4 regions of the Streptomyces sp. NPDC048291 genome follow, and region 2 is predicted to be linked to each of the others. Evidence: riboswitches for the same ligand, from Rfam matches in the RefSeq annotation. Region 2 holds a riboswitch; each other region holds the start of a gene.
What was found. A riboswitch is a leader RNA that binds a small molecule or an ion and turns the genes downstream of it on or off. The one in region 2 is predicted to bind cobalamin.
Positions count from the first base shown of each region.

Region 1: it holds a riboswitch for cobalamin, as region 2 does, so the genes downstream of both, ACGF5O_RS03965 (cobalamin biosynthesis protein) here and metE (5-methyltetrahydropteroyltriglutamate--homocysteine S-methyltransferase) in region 2, are expected to answer to the same signal.
Region 3: it holds a riboswitch for cobalamin, as region 2 does, so the genes downstream of both, ACGF5O_RS31940 (CbtB-domain containing protein) here and metE (5-methyltetrahydropteroyltriglutamate--homocysteine S-methyltransferase) in region 2, are expected to answer to the same signal.
Region 4: it holds a riboswitch for cobalamin, as region 2 does, so the genes downstream of both, ACGF5O_RS00960 (prenyltransferase/squalene oxidase repeat-containing protein) here and metE (5-methyltetrahydropteroyltriglutamate--homocysteine S-methyltransferase) in region 2, are expected to answer to the same signal.

Region 1 is NZ_JBICZC010000001.1:902,995-907,657, reverse strand. Features, by position in the region: gene ACGF5O_RS03980 (lysozyme) at 1-732, shown strand, start outside; gene ACGF5O_RS03975 (anion permease) at 907-2,151, shown strand; gene ACGF5O_RS03970 (hypothetical protein) at 2,170-2,397, shown strand; cobalamin riboswitch at 2,584-2,725, shown strand; gene ACGF5O_RS03965 (cobalamin biosynthesis protein) at 2,838-3,788, shown strand; gene ACGF5O_RS03960 (cobyric acid synthase) at 3,785-4,663, shown strand, end outside.
Region 2 is NZ_JBICZC010000005.1:49,397-54,059, forward strand. Features, by position in the region: gene ACGF5O_RS14295 (histidine phosphatase family protein) at 1-320, opposite strand, end outside; gene metE (5-methyltetrahydropteroyltriglutamate--homocysteine S-methyltransferase) at 572-2,881, opposite strand; cobalamin riboswitch at 3,052-3,272, opposite strand; gene ACGF5O_RS14305 (isocitrate lyase/phosphoenolpyruvate mutase family protein) at 3,393-4,226, shown strand; gene ACGF5O_RS14310 (dihydrolipoyl dehydrogenase family protein) at 4,264-4,663, opposite strand, start outside.
Region 3 is NZ_JBICZC010000012.1:292,646-297,308, forward strand. Features, by position in the region: gene ACGF5O_RS31925 (NAD(P)-dependent alcohol dehydrogenase) at 1-678, shown strand, start outside; gene ACGF5O_RS31930 (hypothetical protein) at 738-863, shown strand; gene ACGF5O_RS31935 (enoyl-CoA hydratase/isomerase family protein) at 860-1,915, shown strand; cobalamin riboswitch at 1,983-2,124, shown strand; gene ACGF5O_RS31940 (CbtB-domain containing protein) at 2,161-2,382, shown strand; gene ACGF5O_RS31945 (CbtA family protein) at 2,405-3,160, shown strand; gene pgm (phosphoglucomutase (alpha-D-glucose-1,6-bisphosphate-dependent)) at 3,422-4,663, shown strand, end outside.
Region 4 is NZ_JBICZC010000001.1:226,660-231,322, forward strand. Features, by position in the region: gene ACGF5O_RS00955 (SCO2322 family protein) at 175-801, opposite strand; gene ACGF5O_RS00960 (prenyltransferase/squalene oxidase repeat-containing protein) at 798-2,027, opposite strand; cobalamin riboswitch at 2,137-2,267, opposite strand; gene ACGF5O_RS00965 (phosphotransferase) at 2,322-2,987, shown strand; gene ACGF5O_RS00970 (antibiotic biosynthesis monooxygenase family protein) at 2,984-3,358, opposite strand; gene ACGF5O_RS00975 (hypothetical protein) at 3,446-4,516, opposite strand.

The DNA of each region.
Region 1 (4,663 bases), on a different contig from region 2:
CGCCGCCACGCCCGCGCCCTCGCGGCGGCCGTGGCGGCGCTCGCCCTCGCGGGCACCGCGACCGCGTTCACCGGGACACCGGCGTCCGCGGCGAGCCTGCCGAAGGGGCACGACGTCTCCTCGCACCAGAAGAACGTCGACTGGCCGAGCGCCAGGACGAAGGGCGCCAGGTTCGTCTACATCAAGGCCACCGAGTCCACCACCTACCGCAACCCGTACTTCGACCAGCAGTACAACGGCTCACGCCAGGCGGGGATCAGGCGGGGCGCGTACCACTTCGCCCTGCCGGACAAGTCGTCGGGCGCCCGGCAGGCCGCGTACTTCGTGAGCCACGGCGGCACCTGGACGGCGGACGGCTGGACGCTGCCGCCCGCGCTCGACGTCGAGTACAACCCGTACGACAAGAAGCACAGGTGCTACGGACTGAGCACCTCCCGGATGGTCCAGTGGATCAGGTCCTTCAGCGACGAGCTGAAGCGGGAGACGGGCCGGCGGCCGGTGATCTACACGACCACGAACTGGTGGAACCTCTGCACCGGCGGCAGCGGCGCGTTCGCCGCCGACCACGCGCTGTGGATCGCCCGGCACGGCTCGGCGGACGCCGGGACGCTGCCGGCCGGATGGTCGTCGTGGACCTTCTGGCAGTACGACAACAGCGGCAGCCTGCCGGGTGACCAGAATCTCTTCAACGGGTCGGCGGGCCGACTGAAGGCGTTCGCCCTGGGCCTGTAGCCAAGCGGCGACCGGGCCGCCGGGCCGGAACCGGGACGGCGGCCTCACCCCACTCCGCGCACACCCACCCCGATATCGATCTCATACACCACCAAGACCGCCCCAGTTCACCTTCCGTTCATCCAGGTTGCCTACGGTCCAACAGCCAATGACCTCGAAAGATTGCCTGGGTAAATGGAAAACTTCTCGCTGATCCTCGCGATTGTGGTGATCACCGCACTCGCGTTTGATTTCACGAACGGTTTCCACGACACCGCCAACGCGATGGCCACCACCATCTCGACCGGTGCGCTCAAGCCCAAGATCGCGGTGGCCATGTCCGCCGCGCTCAACCTGGTGGGCGCCTTCCTGTCGGTGGAGGTCGCCAACACGATCTCCAAGGGTCTCGTCGACGAGAACGGCATTCGTCCCGAGGTCATCTTCGCCGCCCTCGTCGGCGCCATCCTCTGGAACCTGGTGACCTGGCTGGTGGGCCTGCCGTCCAGTTCCTCGCACGCCCTCATGGGCGGTCTGATCGGCGCCACCGTCGCCTCCGCCGGCTTCGGCGCGGTCCACGGCGACGTGCTCGTCACCAAGGTCCTGCTGCCGGCGGTCGCCGCCCCCGTCGTCGCGGGCCTCGCGGCGGCGCTCTCCACGCGCCTCTCCTACAGGCTCTCGAAGAACGCCGAGGACGAGGCCACCCGCAAGGGCTACCGTGCCGGCCAGATCGCCTCCGCCGGCCTGGTCTCGCTCGCGCACGGCACCAACGACGCGCAGAAGACGATGGGCATCATCACCCTCGCGCTGATCGCGGGCGGTTCCATCGCTCCCGGCTCGAACCCTCCCACCTGGGTCATCCTCTCCGCCGGCCTCGCCATCGCGCTCGGCACCTACATCGGCGGCTGGCGGATCATCCGCACCATGGGCACCGGCCTGACCGACCTCCAGCCACAGCAGGGCTTCGCCGCCCAGACCAGCGCGGCCACCGCCATCCTGGCCTCCTCCCACCTCGGCTTCTCGCTCTCCACCACGCACGTCGTCTCCGGTTCCGTGATGGGCGCGGGCCTCGGCCGCAGGGGCGGGACGGTCCGCTGGTCCACCGCGACCCGCATGATGGTCGCCTGGGTGCTCACGCTCCCGGCCGCCGCGCTGGTCGGCGCGCTGGCCGAGTCCGTGACGGACCTCGGCGACTGGGGCACGGCGGTCGTCGCCGTCTTCCTCGTGGCCTCCAGCGCCGCGATCTGGAAGCTCTCCCGCCGCGAGGTCGTGGACAGCGGCAACGTCGTCGCCGCCGCGGAGCCGGCCGGCGTGGTGACCACGGCGATCGCCGCCGTGACCCCGCCGCCCGTGGGCACGGCCACGGTCGCGGAGGACCTCACCGCCACGATCCCCTCCCCCGCCCCGGCCGCTCCCGCGGCCGACCCGGCCGCCACCGTCTGACCCCGAGGAAGAAGCGACATGAACATCGACTGGGCAGCCATCGGCTCCGTCTTCGGCGTCAGCCTCGTGGCCACCGTGGGACTGGTGGCCCTCTTCACCCTCGGCATCAAGGGCCTCTCCGCCCGCGAACGCGCCACCGCCCAGGGCGACTCCGCGGCCCTGGCCGTGACCGCCGCCTACCTCTGCTTCGCCGGCTGCGCGGCCGCCGTGGCGTACGGCATCCACCTGATCGTGGCGAAGGCCTGACACAAGAGGGCCCGGCACAAGCAGGCCTGACACACGAGGGCCTGACACAAAGGGCCTCGTCGGCGCCTCGAAGGCTCCTCTCCGTCCGGACGGAGAGGAGCCTTCCGCATGCCCCACAGGCCCCGCCGGACAACCGGTGTGGGCCTTCCCACACACTCCCCTCGCAGGTCAAAGGCAAGTTGACGGGTCTTCCGGGGGCGTGGTGGACTTCCGGAGCCATGTACGGCGGCAAGGGAGGAAGCCGGTGTGAATCCGGCGCGGTCCCGCCACTGTCACCGGGGTAGCAATCCCCCGGAAGCCAGGAACTCCCACCGCCGGTCTCGTCGAACCAGGGCGTGGACACCCTGAGTGAGGACATAACGCCATGCGCGGCTGCCGATCGAGGTCGAGTACCCGGCCCGTCCCCGACCCCGTCGCCGACCCCTCGGCCGGCTGAGCCGATGGGTGCCGATCGCGTCTTCGCGTACGGCGCCGCCGCCGGCCTACTCGGTGATCTGCTGCTCGGCGATCCTCGCCGAGGGCATCCGGTCGCCGTGTTCGGACGGGCGGCCGGAGCCGTGGAGCGGGTGCTGTGGCGGGACCACCGCGGGTGGGGCGCGCTGCACACCGCGGTGTGCGCCGGCGGCGCCGTGGCGCTGGGCGCCGTGGCCCAGCGGGTCGTACGGCCGTCCGCCGCCGCGTCCGTCGCTCTCACCGCCGCTGCCACCTGGGCCGTGGTCGGGGGTACTTCGCTCGCGCGCGAGGCCCGTGGCATCGGGCGGGCCCTGGAGGCCGGCGACGTCGAGGCGGCCCGCGCCCGGCTGCCGCATCTGTGCGGACGGGATCCGCAGGCCCTGGACGCCGACGGGATCGCGCGGGCGGTCGTGGAGTCCGTCGCCGAGAACACGAGCGACGCGGTCGTGGGCGCGCTGGTGTGGGGAGCCGTGGCCGGCGTCCCCGGGCTGGTGGGGTTCCGGGCCGTCAACACCCTGGACGCGATGGTGGGTCACAGGTCGGCCCGGTACCGGCGGTACGGGTGGGCCTCCGCGCGGCTGGACGACGTGGCCGGCTGGCCGGGGGCGCGGCTCACCGCCGTACTGGCCGCGGCGGCCGGGGACGACCCGCGGGGGGCCGTACGGGCCTGGCGGGCCGATGCCGTGAAGCATCCGAGTCCCAACGCCGGGCCCGTGGAGGCGTCGTTCGCGGGGGCGTTGGGGGTGCGGCTCGGGGGGACGTTGTCGTACGGGGGCCGGGTCGAGCACCGGCCGGTGCTGAACGGGGAGGGGCGGGCCGTGGAAGTCGCGGACATCGAGCGGGCGGTGTGGTTGTCGCGGCGGGTGGGGTGGCTGGCGTTGGGGGTGGGCGCGGCCGGGGCGCTGCTGCGCGGATCGCTCCGGGGCAGGGCGTCATGAACAACGGAGGCCTCCTCGTCGCAGGTACCACCTCCGACGCCGGGAAGAGTGTCGTCACCGCCGGTATCTGCCGGTGGCTGGTGCGGCAGGGTGTGAAGGTCGCGCCGTTCAAGGCGCAGAACATGTCGCTCAACTCCTTCGTCACGCGCGAAGGAGCCGAGATCGGGCGGGCGCAGGCCATGCAGGCGCAGGCCTGCCGGGTGGAGCCGACCGCGCTGATGAACCCCGTGCTGCTCAAGCCCGGCGGCGAGCAGAGCAGTCAGGTCGTGCTGCTCGGCAAGCCGGTCGGCGAGCTGAGCGCGCGTGGCTACCACGGCGGGCGGCAGCAGAAGCTGCTCGGGACCGTGCTCGACTGTCTCGCCGAGTTGCGGGGCACGTATGACGCGGTGATCTGTGAGGGGGCCGGCAGTCCGGCGGAGATCAACCTGCGCCGGACCGACATCGTGAACATGGGGATCGCCCGGAACGCCGGGCTGCCCGTGCTCGTGGTCGGGGACATCGACCGCGGCGGTGTCTTCGCCTCCTTCTTCGGGACCGTCGCGCTGCTCTCGCCGGAGGACCAGACCCTCGTCGCCGGGTTCCTCGTCAACAAGTTCCGCGGGGACGTCTCCCTGCTGGAGCCGGGCCTCGACATGCTCCACGGGCTCACCGGGCGGCAGACCTACGGCGTCCTGCCCTTCCGGCACGGCCTCGGGATCGACGAGGAGGACGGGCTGCGGGTGTCCCTGCGCGGGACCGTGCGCGAGTCGAACACCGCCCCGCCCGTGGGCGATGACGTGCTGCGGGTCGCCGTCTGTGCGATCCCCCTGATGTCCAACTTCACGGACGTGGACGCGCTGGCCGCCGAACCGGGCGTCGTGGTGCGGTTCGTGGAC
Region 2 (4,663 bases):
TCGCCCCCGTGGGGCGCGGCCCCCGGGTCGGTAAGCCACCGGAGCAGCGCGTCGGGTTCGACGGTGCCGACCTCCTCCAGCGTCCGCCCCCGCCAGCGGCCCGCGTCCAGACCCGACAACTCGGGCTCCGCCGAGGCGTCGAGGCCCAGCGCGGCGGCCGTCTCCCGGCAGCGCACGCTGGGGGAGCTGACCGTCTCGCCGGCGGCCGGCAGGGACAGCGCCACCGCCTCGGGCTTCTCGATCGAGTCGCCGTCGTCGAAGCGGGCCCGTCGCAACGAGGGGGTGAAGGCGGGGGCTATGAGGATGACTCGGCAGGTCACGGGCGGACGTTCCTCCTCGGACGGACAACGGACAACGGACAACGGACAACGGACAACGGACAACGGACAACGGACGCCGACGGCGGCGGGCGCCGGACGCGCACGACAGTACGCCGTGCGGCGCCCGCGGGTCCGCCGTGCGGTACCCGCAGGACGCCGTCCGGCACCCCGCGCCAAGCCGTCCGGCACCCCGCGCCAAGCCGTCCGGCACCCCGCGCCAAACCGTCCGGCGCCGCCCCGGATGTCGTCGGCTACAGCTCCGCGCGTACCGTGCGCGCTGCCGCGACCAGGTTCTCCAGGGAGGTGCGGACCTCCGGCCAGCCGCGGGTCTTGAGGCCGCAGTCGGGGTTGACCCAGAGCCGGTCGGCGGGGATGGCCGCCAGGCCGGTCCGTACCAGGGCGGCGGCCTCCGCCGGGCTCGGCACGCGGGGGGAGTGGATGTCGTAGACCCCGGGTCCCGCCTCGCGCGGGTAGCCGTGGGCGGCCAGTTCGCGGGCGACCTGCATGTGCGAGCGGGCCGCCTCCAGGCTGATGACGTCCGCGTCGAGGTCGTCGATGGCCTGGACGATGTCGCCGAACTCGGCGTAGCACATGTGGGTGTGGACCTGCGTCTCCGGACGGACTCCGGCGGTGGTGAGCCGGAACGCCTCGGTCGCCCAGGCGAGGTAGGCGGGGCGGTCGGCGGCCCGCAGCGGCAGGGTCTCCCGGAGGGCGGGTTCGTCGACCTGGATGACGGAGGTGCCCGCCGCCTCCAGGTCGTTCACCTCGTCGCGCAGGGCGAGGGCGATCTGGCGGGCGGTGTCGCCGAGCGGCTGGTCGTCGCGGACGAAGGACCAGGCGAGCATGGTGACCGGGCCGGTGAGCATGCCCTTGACCGGGCGGGAGGTGAGGGACTGGGCGTACGACGTCCAGCGCACCGTCATCGGCTCGGGCCGGGAGATGTCGCCGGCCAGGACCGGCGGGCGTACGTACCGGGTGCCGTAGGACTGGACCCAGCCGTGCTGGGTGGCCAGGTATCCGGTGAGCTGTTCGGCGAAGTACTGGACCATGTCGTTGCGTTCGGGTTCGCCGTGCACCAGGACGTCCAGGCCCGCCTTCTCCTGGAAGGCGACCACCTCCTGGATCTCGGCCCGCACCCGGTCCTCGTAACCGGCCGTGTCGATGCGTCCGGCGCGCAGGTCGGCGCGTGCGGTGCGCAGTTCGCCGGTCTGCGGGAACGAGCCGATGGTCGTCGTGGGCAGCAACGGCAGCCGCAGGTGCGCGCGTTGGGCGGCGGAGCGTTCGGCGTACGACTGCGGGCGCCGGGCGTCGGACTCGGTGACGGCCGCGGCGCGGGCGCGCACGGCGGGGTCGCGGGTGATCGGTGAAGTCGCCCGGGAGACCAGGTCGGCGCGGTTGGCGGCGAGTTCGGCGGCGATGGTGTCGGGGCCCTGGGCGAGGCCCTTGGCGAGGGTGACGACCTCGGCCGTCTTCTGCCTCGCGAAGGACAGCCAGCGCAGGATCTGCGGCTCGATGTCCCGCTCGGCGGAGGCGTCGAGGGGGACGTGCAGGAGGGAGCAGGAGGCGGCGACGTCGACCCGGTCGGCGAGACCCAGCAGGGTGCCGAGGGTGGTGAGGGACGCCGACAGGTCGTTCACCCAGATGTTGCGGCCGTTGACCACACCGGCGACCAGCCGCTTGCCGGGCAGCCCGCCGACGGCGGCCAGGGCGTCCAGGTTGACGGCCGCCGCCTCGGTGAAGTCGAGGGCGAGCCCCTCGACCGGGGCCTTGGCCAGCACCGGCAGGGCCCCGCCGAGCCGGTCGAAGTAGGAGGCGACCAGGAGCTTCGGCCGGTCGGTGAGGGCGCCGAGGTCGCGGTAGGCACGGGTGGCGGCGTTGAGTTCGGCCGGGGTGCGGTCCTGGACCAGGGCGGGTTCGTCGAGCTGCACCCACTCGGCGCCGGCCGCCCGCAGGTCGGCGAGCACCTCGGCGTAGACCGGGAGCAGCCGGTCGAGCAGGGTGAGCGGGTCGAAGCCGGCGGGCACGCCGGGCGCCGGCTTGGCGAGCAGCAGATAGGTGACGGGGCCGACCAGTACCGGCCGGGCGGTGAGCCCGAGGGCCAGGGCCTCCGTCAGCTCGCCCACCTGCTTGGCGGAGTCCGTGGCGAAGACGGTGTCGGGACCCAACTCCGGCACCAGGTAGTGATAGTTGGTGTCGAACCACTTCGTCATCTCCAGCGGCGCGACGTCCTGCGTGCCGCGGGCCATGGCGAAGTAGCCGTCGAGCGCGTCGGCGTCGACGGCGGCCCGGTGCCGCTCGGGGACGGCGCCGACCATCACGGTGGTGTCGAGGACGTGGTCGTAGTACGAGAAGTCGCCGGTCGGCACCTCGTGGATGCCGGCCTCGGCCAGCTGCCGCCAGGTGGAGCGGCGCAGTTCGGCGGCGGAGGCCCGCAGGGCGCCGGCGGTGACCCGGCCCCTCCAGTAGCTCTCGATCGCCTTCTTCAGTTCCCGGTTCGGCCCCTGGCGGGGGTAGCCGTACACGGTGGCCCGGGCTGCCGCGGCTGCGGACTCGGTGGTCACGGAGATCTCCTTCGCGAGACGATTCCCTGAGATCCCGGCGACGGGACGAGAGCGCGAAGGGGCGACGAACCGGACGGCAACGGTCGTACGCCGTGAGGGAGTACGCGACCGTCCGTCCGATATGCACGCCGACCCGCCCACGAGGTCACCGGGATGTCCGCGCACGAGTGGTTCGCGCACGGGCAGTTGGCAGGTCTTCGGACTCGCGGGCACGCCCTCCTCCGGAGGACACCTACTGGCCGTCGCTTCCCGGACCCTGTACGTCGGATCCAGTGCGTATGACGGCGGTCGTTCCCGCTCACCGCTGCGGGGCAGTCCCGGATTCCCACCGGGTTCCCTCTTGCGACGCCCTGTCCGGCTGACAGGACGAACCAGCTGCGAGGGCCACCTTACGACGTCCGCGAGGGCCGTGTCCCCGTCGGCCCGGAGGACATGATCACGGACATCGCCCCGGACCTCGCCCGGAGCCGCTGACGCCTGATTGTCGGTGCCGGCTGACACACTGACGGACGTGGACACTGAACGCAGGGAACGGGCCGCACGCTTCGTGGAGTTGCACCGGGAGGGCTGCTTCCTGCTCCCCAACGCCTGGGACGCGGGCAGCGCCCGCGTCCTGGAGTCGGCCGGCTTCCCGGCCGTGGCCACCACCAGCGCGGGCATCGCCTTCTCCCTGGGCCGCGCAGACCACGACTACGGCGGCGGCCGGGTCGACCGCGCCACCATGGTGGGCCGGATCCGTGAGATCGCCGCCGAGGTCCGGATCCCGGTGAGCGCGGACCTGGAGGACGGGTTCGGCGAGGCGCCCGGGACCGTCGCCGAGACGATCTCGACGACCCTCGCGGCCGGGGCCGCCGGCGGCAACATCGAGGACTTCACGGGCGACCGCTCCCGCCCGCTGTACGAGCCGGAGCTCGCGGCCGACCGGATCCGCGCCGCGCGCGAGGCGGTCGACGCGGCCGGCGAGCCGTTCGTCCTGGTCGGCCGGACCGACGTGCTGCTCACCGGCGGCCCGCTCGACGAGGCGGTCCGGCGGGCCAACGCGTATCTGGCGGCGGGCGCCGACTGCGCGTTCGTGCCGGGCGCGGCGGACGCCGGGACGATCGGCAGGCTGGTGCGGGAGATCGACGGCCCGCTGAACGTGGTGATGGGCCTCACCGGAGGCGTCCTGTCCCTGGCCGACCTCCGTGAACTCGGCGTGCGCCGGGTCACGGTGGGCGGCAGCATCGCACGGGCGATGTACGCACAACTGCTCGCCGCGGCCCGCGAGCTGGCCGAGCGGGGCACCTTCACCTACGCCCGGAACCAGATCTCCCAGACGGACCTGAACGAGCTGTTCCGCAGCTGACGCACCGGGCGGTACGGCCCGCGGGGCCGGCGGGGTGTCAGCCGGCGTCCGCCTGCTGCTGCTCCTGTAGGCGCCGGTATGCGGCGACGAGGAACACCCAGATCTCGCTGACCGTGGGGAACGGCGCGACGGCGTGCCGGAGGCGTTTCAGCGGGACCTCGCCGGCGACCGCCACGGTGGCCGCGTGCAGCAGCTCGCTGACGCCGGACCCGACCATGGTCACCCCGAGCAGCACGTCCCGGTCGACGTCGACGACGAGCCGGGCGTGGCCGGTGTAGCCGTCGGCGTAGAGGTTGGCGCCCTGGGCGGCGTTGAGGTCGAGGTCGACCGTCTCGACGCGGTGCCCGGCGGCGGTCGCCTGCTCGGCGGTCAGGCCCACCGCGCCCGCCTCCGGGTCGGTGAAGAAGACCTGGGCCACGGCATGCCGGTCGGCGGTC
Region 3 (4,663 bases), on a different contig from region 2:
TCCAGCTTCGCCCGGCACGCCGTCGCCACCCGCGAGAACGTCGTCGTGGTCCCGGCGGACACCGACCTCGTGACCGCCGCGCCCATGGGCTGCGGCTTCCAGACGGGCGCCGGATCGGTGGTCAACGTGCTGCGGCCCGAACCGGACTCCAGCCTGGTCGTGTTCGGGGCCGGCGGGGTCGGCCTGGCGGCGGTGATGGCCGCCGCCGCCCTCGGCACCGGCACCGTCGTCGCCGTGGACCTGGTGGAGCGCCGGCGCCGCCTCGCCGCGGAACTGGGCGCCACCCACACGCTCGACGGCGCGAGCCCGGATCTCGTCGAGCACATCAGGGACCTCACCGCGGGCGGCGCCTCGCACGCCTTCGACACCACCGGAGCGGCCCCGGTGATCCGCGCCGCCGCCCGCGCCCTGGCACCCCTGGGTTCCCTGGTCGTCGTCGGCCTCGGCGCGGCGGACCTCGGCGTCGACACGCTGGACCTCATCGGCGGCGGCAAGACGATCCGCGGCAGCATCGAGGGCGACGCGAACCCGCAGGACTTCGTCCCCCTCCTCCTGGACTGGCGGGCAGCGGGCCGCTTCCCCGCCGAACGGCTCGTCACCGCCTTCCCGTTCACGGCGATCGACGAAGCGGTCGCACGGATGAAGGAGGACGTGGTCAAACCGGTGCTGACCTTCTGACCCGCCGCCGCGACCGAGGCCCGGGACGCCCTACGACGGGTCGACAGGCCGACGGGTCGGTGAGCCGTGGACGCGACGGACGCGAGAAGATCGTCCCCGACCCACGCGTCCACCCGCTCCCGGAAGGAACCGACGAGATCATGTGCCTCATCGCGGCCCGCGGCCCGGCGGAGGTGGCCGGATGACCGGCGCCCAGGAACACGTCCTGCTGCACGTCGACGGACGGGCCGGGCACATCACGCTCAACCGGCCGAAGGCCATCAACGCGCTCTCGCACGCCATGGTGCGCCGCATCGACGAGGCGCTCACGGAGTGGGAGCACGACCCCGCCGTGCGGACCGTCGTCATCACCGGTGCGGGGGAGCGCGGCCTGTGCGCGGGCGGGGACATCCGCGCCGTCCACGACGACGCCCGGGACGGCGACGGGTCGGCGGCAGCCGCGTTCTGGCGGGACGAGTACCGGCTCAACGCCCGCATCGCCCGGTACCCGAAGCCGTACGTCGCGCTCATGGACGGCATCGTGATGGGCGGCGGCGTCGGTGTCTCGGCGCACGGCAGCGTCCGGATCGCCACCGAGCGGTCGCGGATCGCCATGCCGGAGACCGGGATCGGCTTCGTCCCCGACGTCGGCGGCACGTATCTGCTGAGCCGCGCGCCCGGCGAACTCGGCACCCATCTCGCCCTGACCGGCGCGTCGATCGGCGCCGCCGACGCCGTGCTCTGCGGACTCGCCGACCAGTACCTGCCGGCCGGCTCGGTCCCCGCGTTCGTCGCCGACCTCGCCGGCCTGCCGGTACCCGAGGCGCTCGCCCGGCGGGTACGGCAGGCGCCCGAGGGGGAGTTGGCCGGGCACCGGGAGTGGATCGACGCCTGCTACGCGGCCGGCACCGCCGAGGAGATCGTCCGGCGGCTGCTCGCGCACGGCGACCCGGCCGCGAAGGAGACCGCGGACACCCTGCTCACCAGGTCACCCACCGCCCTGAAGGTCACGCTCGCGGCGCTCCGCCGGGCCCGCGAACTCGGCTCCCTGGAACGGGTCCTGGACCAGGAGTACCGGGTCTCCTGCGCGACCCTGACGACCCATGACCTGGTGGAGGGCATCCGCGCCCAGGTCGTCGACAAGGACCGCACCCCGCACTGGTCCCCGGCCACCCTCGCCGAGGTCACCGACGCCGACGTCGACCGCTTCTTCGCCCCGCTCGGCGCACGCGAACTCGGCCTCGCCCCACCCGTCTGACCCGCCCCACCCGCCGCCCACCAGGCGCGAGACGAAGATCACGCCTGGTGACGCGGTCTTGGCCGTGCTCCTGACACGCGGTACGGTCTGTCCGATATCGACGACGGCGAGACGGAACCCGGTGGGAATCCGGAACGGTCGCGCCACTGTATGCGAGAGCCCCACAGCTGCTCGTGAGTCAGACCCGTGGCCGTCGTCCTGTGCACCACCGAGATGGGACGCGAACTCCCAGAGGAGGTCCTGCCATGGCGCAGACCGTCGCTCCGCCGACAGCCAACACCCCCGCCGTGCCCGCCAAGCTGCCGCTGTCCGCGATAGCTCCCTGGGCGGTCTTCTTCGGCATCCTGATGCTGGTCCTGCTCTACTTCGTCGGCGCCGAACAGGGCGCCACCTCCGTGTTCAGCGGCACGGACGTCCACGAGTGGGTGCACGACGCCCGCCACCTGCTCGGCTTCCCCTGCCACTGACCCGAGGGACGCCGTACCACCCATGAACTCCGCAACGGTCCGGAACCTCCTGGTGCGGGGCATGCTCGCCGGCCTGGCCGCCGGCCTGCTCGCCCTGGTCGTCGCCTACCTCCTCGGCGAGCCGAACGTCGACAAGGCGATCAGCTTCGAGGACGCCCACTCGCACGAGCACGAGATGGAGGTCGTCTCCCGCTCCCTGCAGTCCACCGCCGGCCTCGCCACCGGCGTCCTCGTCTACGGGGTCGCCTTCGGCGGCATCGCCGCCCTCGCCTACTGCTTCGCCCTCGGCCGCGTCGGCCGCTTCTCGCCACGGGCGACGGCACTGCTGCTGTCCGGCTGCGCCCTGGTCGCCGTCTACGTGGTGCCGTTCCTGAAGTACCCGGCCAACCCGCCGTCGGTGGGCGACCCGGACACCATCGGCAAGCGGACCACGCTCTACTTCCTGATGATGCTGCTCAGCGTGCTCCTCGCGGTCGCCGCCACCATCCTCGGCAAGCGGCTCCAGCCGCGGCTGGGCACCTGGTGGGCCGCCGTCCTCGCGGTGGCCGCGTTCGCCGTCGTCATCGGGCTCGCCTACCAGTTCCTGCCGGTCGTCAACGAGGTGCCCGCGGACTTCCCGGCCACCCTGCTGTGGCGGTTCCGGCTCTCGGCGCTCGCCATCCAGATGGTGCTGTGGGTCGGATTCGGCCTGCTGTTCGGCGAGTTGGCCGAGCGCGTCCTCAACCCGAAGCCGGCGAAGGCACCGACCGCCGCGCGCACGGTGCCCGCACCGCACTGACCGGCACCACGCCACACCGAACGACACGAGAGGGCCCACCGGATCCGTCCGGGGGCCCTCTCGCGTTTCCCTCGACTCCGCCCCGGCCGGCCGGCGGACCTTCGCGAACGGCGCACGCCCGCCGCGGTACGTCTGCTGTGAACCCGCCGTGAACCCGCCGTGTCTTCGGCGCGCGGCCGGTGCCGCACTCGCGCTCGGGGCCGCTGACAAGGAAAGATGGGCGGCGAGCGATCGATCAACGACTGCGGAGGAAGTGGACTCATGCCGCATGAGCGAGCGGGCCGGCCGGCGGCTCCGGAGGACCTCGTCGACGTGGCCCGGCTGGTCACGGCCTACTACGCGCTGCACCCCGACCCGTCCGACCCCGGCCAGCGGGTGGCGTTCGGCACCTCGGGACACCGCGGATCGTCGCTGACGACCGCGTTCAACGAGGACCACATCGCCGCGACCAGCCAGGCCATCTGCGAGTACCGGAGCGGCCAGGGCACCGACGGCCCGCTCTTCCTGGGCGCCGACACCCACGCCCTGTCCGAGCCGGCCAAGGTCACCGCCCTTGAGGTGTTCGCCGCCAACGGCGTGACCGTCCTCGTCGACAGCGCCGACGGCTACACTCCCACCCCCGCCGTCTCGCACGCCATCCTCACCCACAACCGGGGCCGTACCACCGGCCTCGCGGACGGCGTCGTCGTCACCCCCTCGCACAACCCGCCCGCCGACGGCGGCTTCAAGTACAACCCGCCCAGCGGCGGCCCCGCCGCCTCCGACGCCACCTCCTGGATCCAGGACCGCGCCAACCAGATCATCGCGGGCGGGATGAAGGACGTACAGCGGATCCCGTACGAGCGGGCGCTCGCCGCGCCCACCACCGGCCGGTACGACTTCATGGGCGTCTACGTCGACGACCTGCCCAGCGTCCTCGACCTCGACGCGGTCCGGGCCTCCGGGCTCCGCATCGGCGCCGACCCGCTCGGCGGCGCGTCCGTCGCCTACTGGGGGCGGATCGCCGAACGGCACAGCCTCGACCTCACCGTGGTCAACCCGTACACCGACCCCACCTGGCGGTTCATGACGCTGGACTGGGACGGCAAGATCCGCATGGACTGCTCGTCGCCGTACGCGATGGCCTCGCTCATCGAGAAGCGCGACGAGTTCCGCGTCGCCACCGGCAACGACGCCGACGCCGACCGGCACGGCATCGTCACCCGCGACGCCGGCCTGATGAACCCCAACCACTACCTCGCCGTCGCCATCTCCTACCTCTACCGCCACCGCGGGCAGTGGGCGGCGGGCGCCGGCATCGGCAAGACCCTCGTCTCCTCCTCGATGATCGACCGGGTCGCCGCCGACCTCGGCCGCCAACTCGTCGAGGTGCCGGTCGGGTTCAAGTGGTTCGTGGACGGACTGGTCAGCGGCGCCATCGGGTTCGGCGGCGAGGAGTCGGCCGGCGCCTCCTTCCTGCGCCGCGACGGCTCCGTCTGGACCACCGACAAGGACGGCATCCTG
Region 4 (4,663 bases), on a different contig from region 2:
CGGCCCGCGGCGGTGCGACTGCCCGCGGCTGGGACGCGCCCCTTCAGAGGCGCGGGGAACTGCGCGAGCAACCCCCACCGGCCCGCGGCGGTGCGACTGTCCGTGGCTGGGGCGTGCCCCTTCAGGGGCGCGGGGAACTGCGCGAGGAGCCGCCACTCGCCCGCACTGTGGTGGTCACGCATGTCTGCGCCGCCGGGTCTGCCAGACGGCGCCCGCGGCCACCAGGACGACCACCCCCGCGCCGGCCGCCAGGTCGAGGGACGGGCCGCCGGTCGACGGGGAACTCCCGGCCCCCGCCGCGACCTTCTCCCCGCACCCGCGTGCCGGATACCCCCCGATCGCACACAACAACGCGTTCGTGTCGTACCGCAGCGGCTTCGCCACCGTCGCCAGCGCCTCCGCCGTCGTCGCGTCCTCGGACACCACCGCGCACGCCGTCCGCCGCGCGGGCGGCCGTTCACCCGAGGGCGCGTCCGCCGTCGTGCCGAAGTCGACGACCAGGCCCACCCGTTTGCGGCCCCCGGCGGCGGGCGTGTCCGCGCAGATCGTCGCGAAGTCCGCCGTGCCGCGCGGGCGCGACGCGTCCGCGGAGTCCTCGCTCACCGCGAAGCGGAAGCCCTCGACCGAACCGTCGGCGGGCCGCGCGGTCGACGGCCCCTGCGTCGCGTACGTCCAGCGCGCGCCGTCTCGCTCCCAGAAGGACCAGTACCGGTAGCCGGTGGCCACCGCAGGCCCGGCGGCCGTCGCGCACAGCGTCAGCGCGGCCAGGAGCAGCGGCACCGCACGGCGGACCGCGGTCACGGCTGCTGCTGCTTGCGACGGCCGCTGAACAGGAAGCCGATGCCGATCCCGGCGACGAGCCCGGTGCCGACGATCCACCACACGCTGTTGCCCGACTTCTTCGCCTGGCTGTGCTTCTCGGCCTGCTTCTCGGCGGCGGCCCGCGGTGCCGGTCCCGTCGCGTTCAGCGCCGTCACCAGGTTCGTGCCGCCGAAGTCGCGCGGGTCCGCGCCCATCGCGTGTGCGGCGAGGATCAGTTCGGCGTAGGCCGCGGGCCCGCTCTGCTCCGCCCACGGCACGGCGTGCGCCGCCAGCCAGGCGTACGGCTTCCGGGCCTGCTCGGTCCAGCCCTGCGCGGCGAGGGCGACGACCGCGTCGGCGGTGTTGCCGTAGTCCGGCTGCGGCGTGGCGCCGGGGAGCGCGGAGACGAGGTGGCCGGCCTTGGCCATGGCGTCCGCCAGGTACGCGGCGCCGTTGCGGGCCACGTCCTCCCGGGTGAGGGCCTTGCCGGAACCGGCTCCGGCGCAGGCGGGGGCCTTCGCCGGGGTCTTCCCGGCCGTCGTCACGAAGCCCTTGCCGAGGGCTCCGAGCACCCCGGCCGCGGTCGCGTCCGCGTTGGCGGCCAGCTTCCCCTGCTTGTCCGGCTGGTAGGCGAGGGCACCGCCGCCGTCCTGGCCGCACGGGAGGGACCACTTGGCGAGGAGGTCGTACGGCGACCTGTCCGCGCTCTCGCCGGTCGCCGCGAGCGCGCCGACGACCACGCCGGTGGAGTTGGTGTCGCTGGGCGAGCCCGGGGTGTAGCCCCAGCCGCTGTCCTTGTTCTGCTGGGCCTTCAGCCAGGTCACGGCCCTGTCCGCGGCGGCGTCGTGCCCGCCGGCCGCCTTCAGCGCCTGTACGGCGGCGGCCGTGCTGTTCGTGTCGACGGCCACCTTGGCGTCACAGGCCGCCGTCGGCTCGGCGCGGAACGCGGCGAACGCGCCGTTCGCGCACTGCTGCCCGGCCAGCCAGTCCACCGCCTTCACGGCCGGGGTCACCCCCACCGCGCGCTGGGCCAGCAGGGCGAGGGACTGGCGCCAGACGCCGTCGAACTTCGGGTCCGAGCTGCCGTACAGCCCCGACGGGAGCACCGCCGACGCGGACGGCGACGGGGAGGTGGTGCCGGCGGCCAGTGCGGTCGTCGCGGGTGTGGCGGTACCGATGACGGCGGTGGCGGCCAGCACCCCGGCGGTGCGGCGGAGGACGGTCATGGTCGGCGGGTGCCTCTCCCTGCGGGGGAGCCGGGCAGCACGGGACACCCCGGCGGCTCGGCTCCGTAAACCTCGACGGTGCCGTGCGACGACGGGTGCCGGCGCACATGAGCCGATCAACGTCCCGGGCGCGGCGGTCCGGCTTGCCGCACGAGTGCGGCTCACGGTTGCGGGTCAGCGCCGGAATTGCACCGGCTTCCCCCCGTACGGGTGATGACGACCCGGCTACCTTACCGGCCGCCGACGGGAAGCTGAGAGGGGGCTGTGCGGAGACCGTCTCGTTATGGTCATGCCATGACGGGGAGACTGCTCGGTTCGGGGCGTTCGGCCGACGTGTACGAGCTCGACGAGGCATGGGTGCTGCGCCGGGACCGGGACGGCCGGGGGGACGCGGTCGCCGAGGGCGCGGTGATGACGTACGTACGGGAGCACGGGTACCCGGCGCCCCGGGTGCGGCCGACCGGGTCCCGTACCGAACTGGTCATGGAGCGGCTGTCCGGGCCGACCATGCTGGCGGCGCTGCTGGCGGGGGAGACGGGCCCGGCGGAGGGCGGTGCGCTGCTCGCCTCGCTGCTGCGGCGGCTGCACGCCCTGCCAGGCCGGGACCCGGACGCACCCGGCGCCCGGGTCCTCCACCTCGACCTGCATCCGGACAACGTGATACTCACCGCCGACGGCCCCCGGGTCATCGACTGGACCAACGCCGAGGACGGGCCGCCCGGACTCGACTGGGGCATGTCCGCGGTGATCCTCGCCCAGGTAACCCTGGGCGCGTACCCGTTGGCCCACGGCCTGCTGACCGCCCTGCTCGCCGACCCGGGCGGTCCGGCCGGGGCGGGCCTGACCGAGGAGGGGCTGGCGGAGGCCCTGCGCCGGCGGGCGGCCGATCCGGCGATGAGCCGGGCGGAGGTCGAAGTGCTCGGGGAGGCGGGGCGGTTGATACGGGCGGTCGCCTTCTAGCGCGCCGCGTCCGCGGACGACCCCCGCGTGAAACCGTGGCTCCGCTCCACCTTCGCCACGTGCAGGGTGTAGCTCTCGTACCACTCGGCCCGCCCGCGCTTCTGTGCCTCGCGGTGCTCGGCATCGGTCCGCCACTGCGCGAGCGCGTCGGCGTCGCGGAAGTACCCGACGGTGATGCCCAGCCCGCCGGGGGTCTGCGCGTAGTCCATCCCCAGGTACCCGGGGACGTCCTTCACCAGGTCCTCCATGCGGGCGTTGGTCTCCGCGTAGCCGCTCTGGTCCGCGGTGCGCACCGTGCTGAAGACGGCCACGTAGTAAGGGGGTTCAAAGGCCTCGACGGGCGCGACAGGCGCTTCCTGGTGATTGCTCATGGCGGCACCGTAGGGCGGGACGCGCCCGGCGATCCAGCGCCTTTCCCGAACGGGAGGACCACGGGATCGAACTCTTGACCAAAACCCCTAGGCCGCGTTCGCCGCGTTCGCGAGCGGGGCGATGCCCGCCGACAGGTGGCGGGCCATCCGGCGCAGCGCGTCGTCGCAGTCGGCCGGGGTCTCGCCGACCGCCACCCACAGGGCCAGCCGGTCGGCGGCGGTGGCGTGCGGGCCGGCGGTGACGTGGCTGCCGGTGTGCCGGGTGAGGAGCATCCGGTCGGCGCCGGGTTCGCGGGCCGCGTCGGGGGAGAGGTCCAGGTGGTCGAGGCGGCCGGTGGCGGCGGGGTAGGCGAACTGGACCGCGGCCGTCCGCTGCCGGGTGGGCGTCGTGTCGGCGGCCTCGCCGGTGGCCAGGGCGGCGGCGGCCCGGGCGAGGTCGACGCCGGTGGCCCGCCTGACGAGGAGCGGGATCAGGTCGCCCGGGAGATGCGGGGCGACGTCGGTGACCCGGGGGCCGCGGTCGGTGAGGGCGAGGCCGATGTGCAGGACACCCCGGTCGACGCCGAGGGCGCGCACGGTGCGGTCGACGGCCAGGCGCAGGAAGCGGTTGTGCAGCAGGCCGTCGTGGGCGTGCACGGTGTGCCGCAGCGGCTGCCGGGCGGGCGCCGGACCCAGGGTCGTACGGGTGATGGCGGCGATCCGGATCTCGCCGTCCAGGACGACCGTCTCGGCCGAGACACGGGGCGGGACGCCGGGCGCGCGGGGTGCGCCGGGGTCGGCGGGGTCGCCGACGGGAACGGCACGGCCGGCCAGCAGCGCACGCAGGGCGGGCGGGTCGGTACAGGCTGCGACCACGGCGAGGGAGGGGCCGGGCAGCCCCAACTGCCCGGCGATCCTCGCGGCGGCGACCGCGTACTCGCCCGAGTAGGTCAGCACGCCGCGGACCCGGTGCCGGGCCGCGAACCGAACCACCGCCGACGCCGTGGCGCCGCCTTTGCCGGGGTCCGCCGCGAGGTGACCGGCCAGGCACGGCTGTGCCCAGGCGGGCGGCGCGGCGTCCACCAGCAGTACCGGGCGGGCCGAGGCGATGCGCGTCAGCACGCCCTCGTCGTACGCGCGCCGGCGGCCGGCGCCGAGGAGCAGGACGGGCTGCGGCATCGGTTCGCCTCACCTTCTGGGAGGAGGCGGGGCGGCTGGTCGCCCTGGACGCCGCTCCCCCATAGGCGGCAGCCGGGGCGGGTCGGTTCGACCGTGGCCTGGTGATGTGATCCTTTCCTGTCGATCCGTCACATGTCAACGATTACT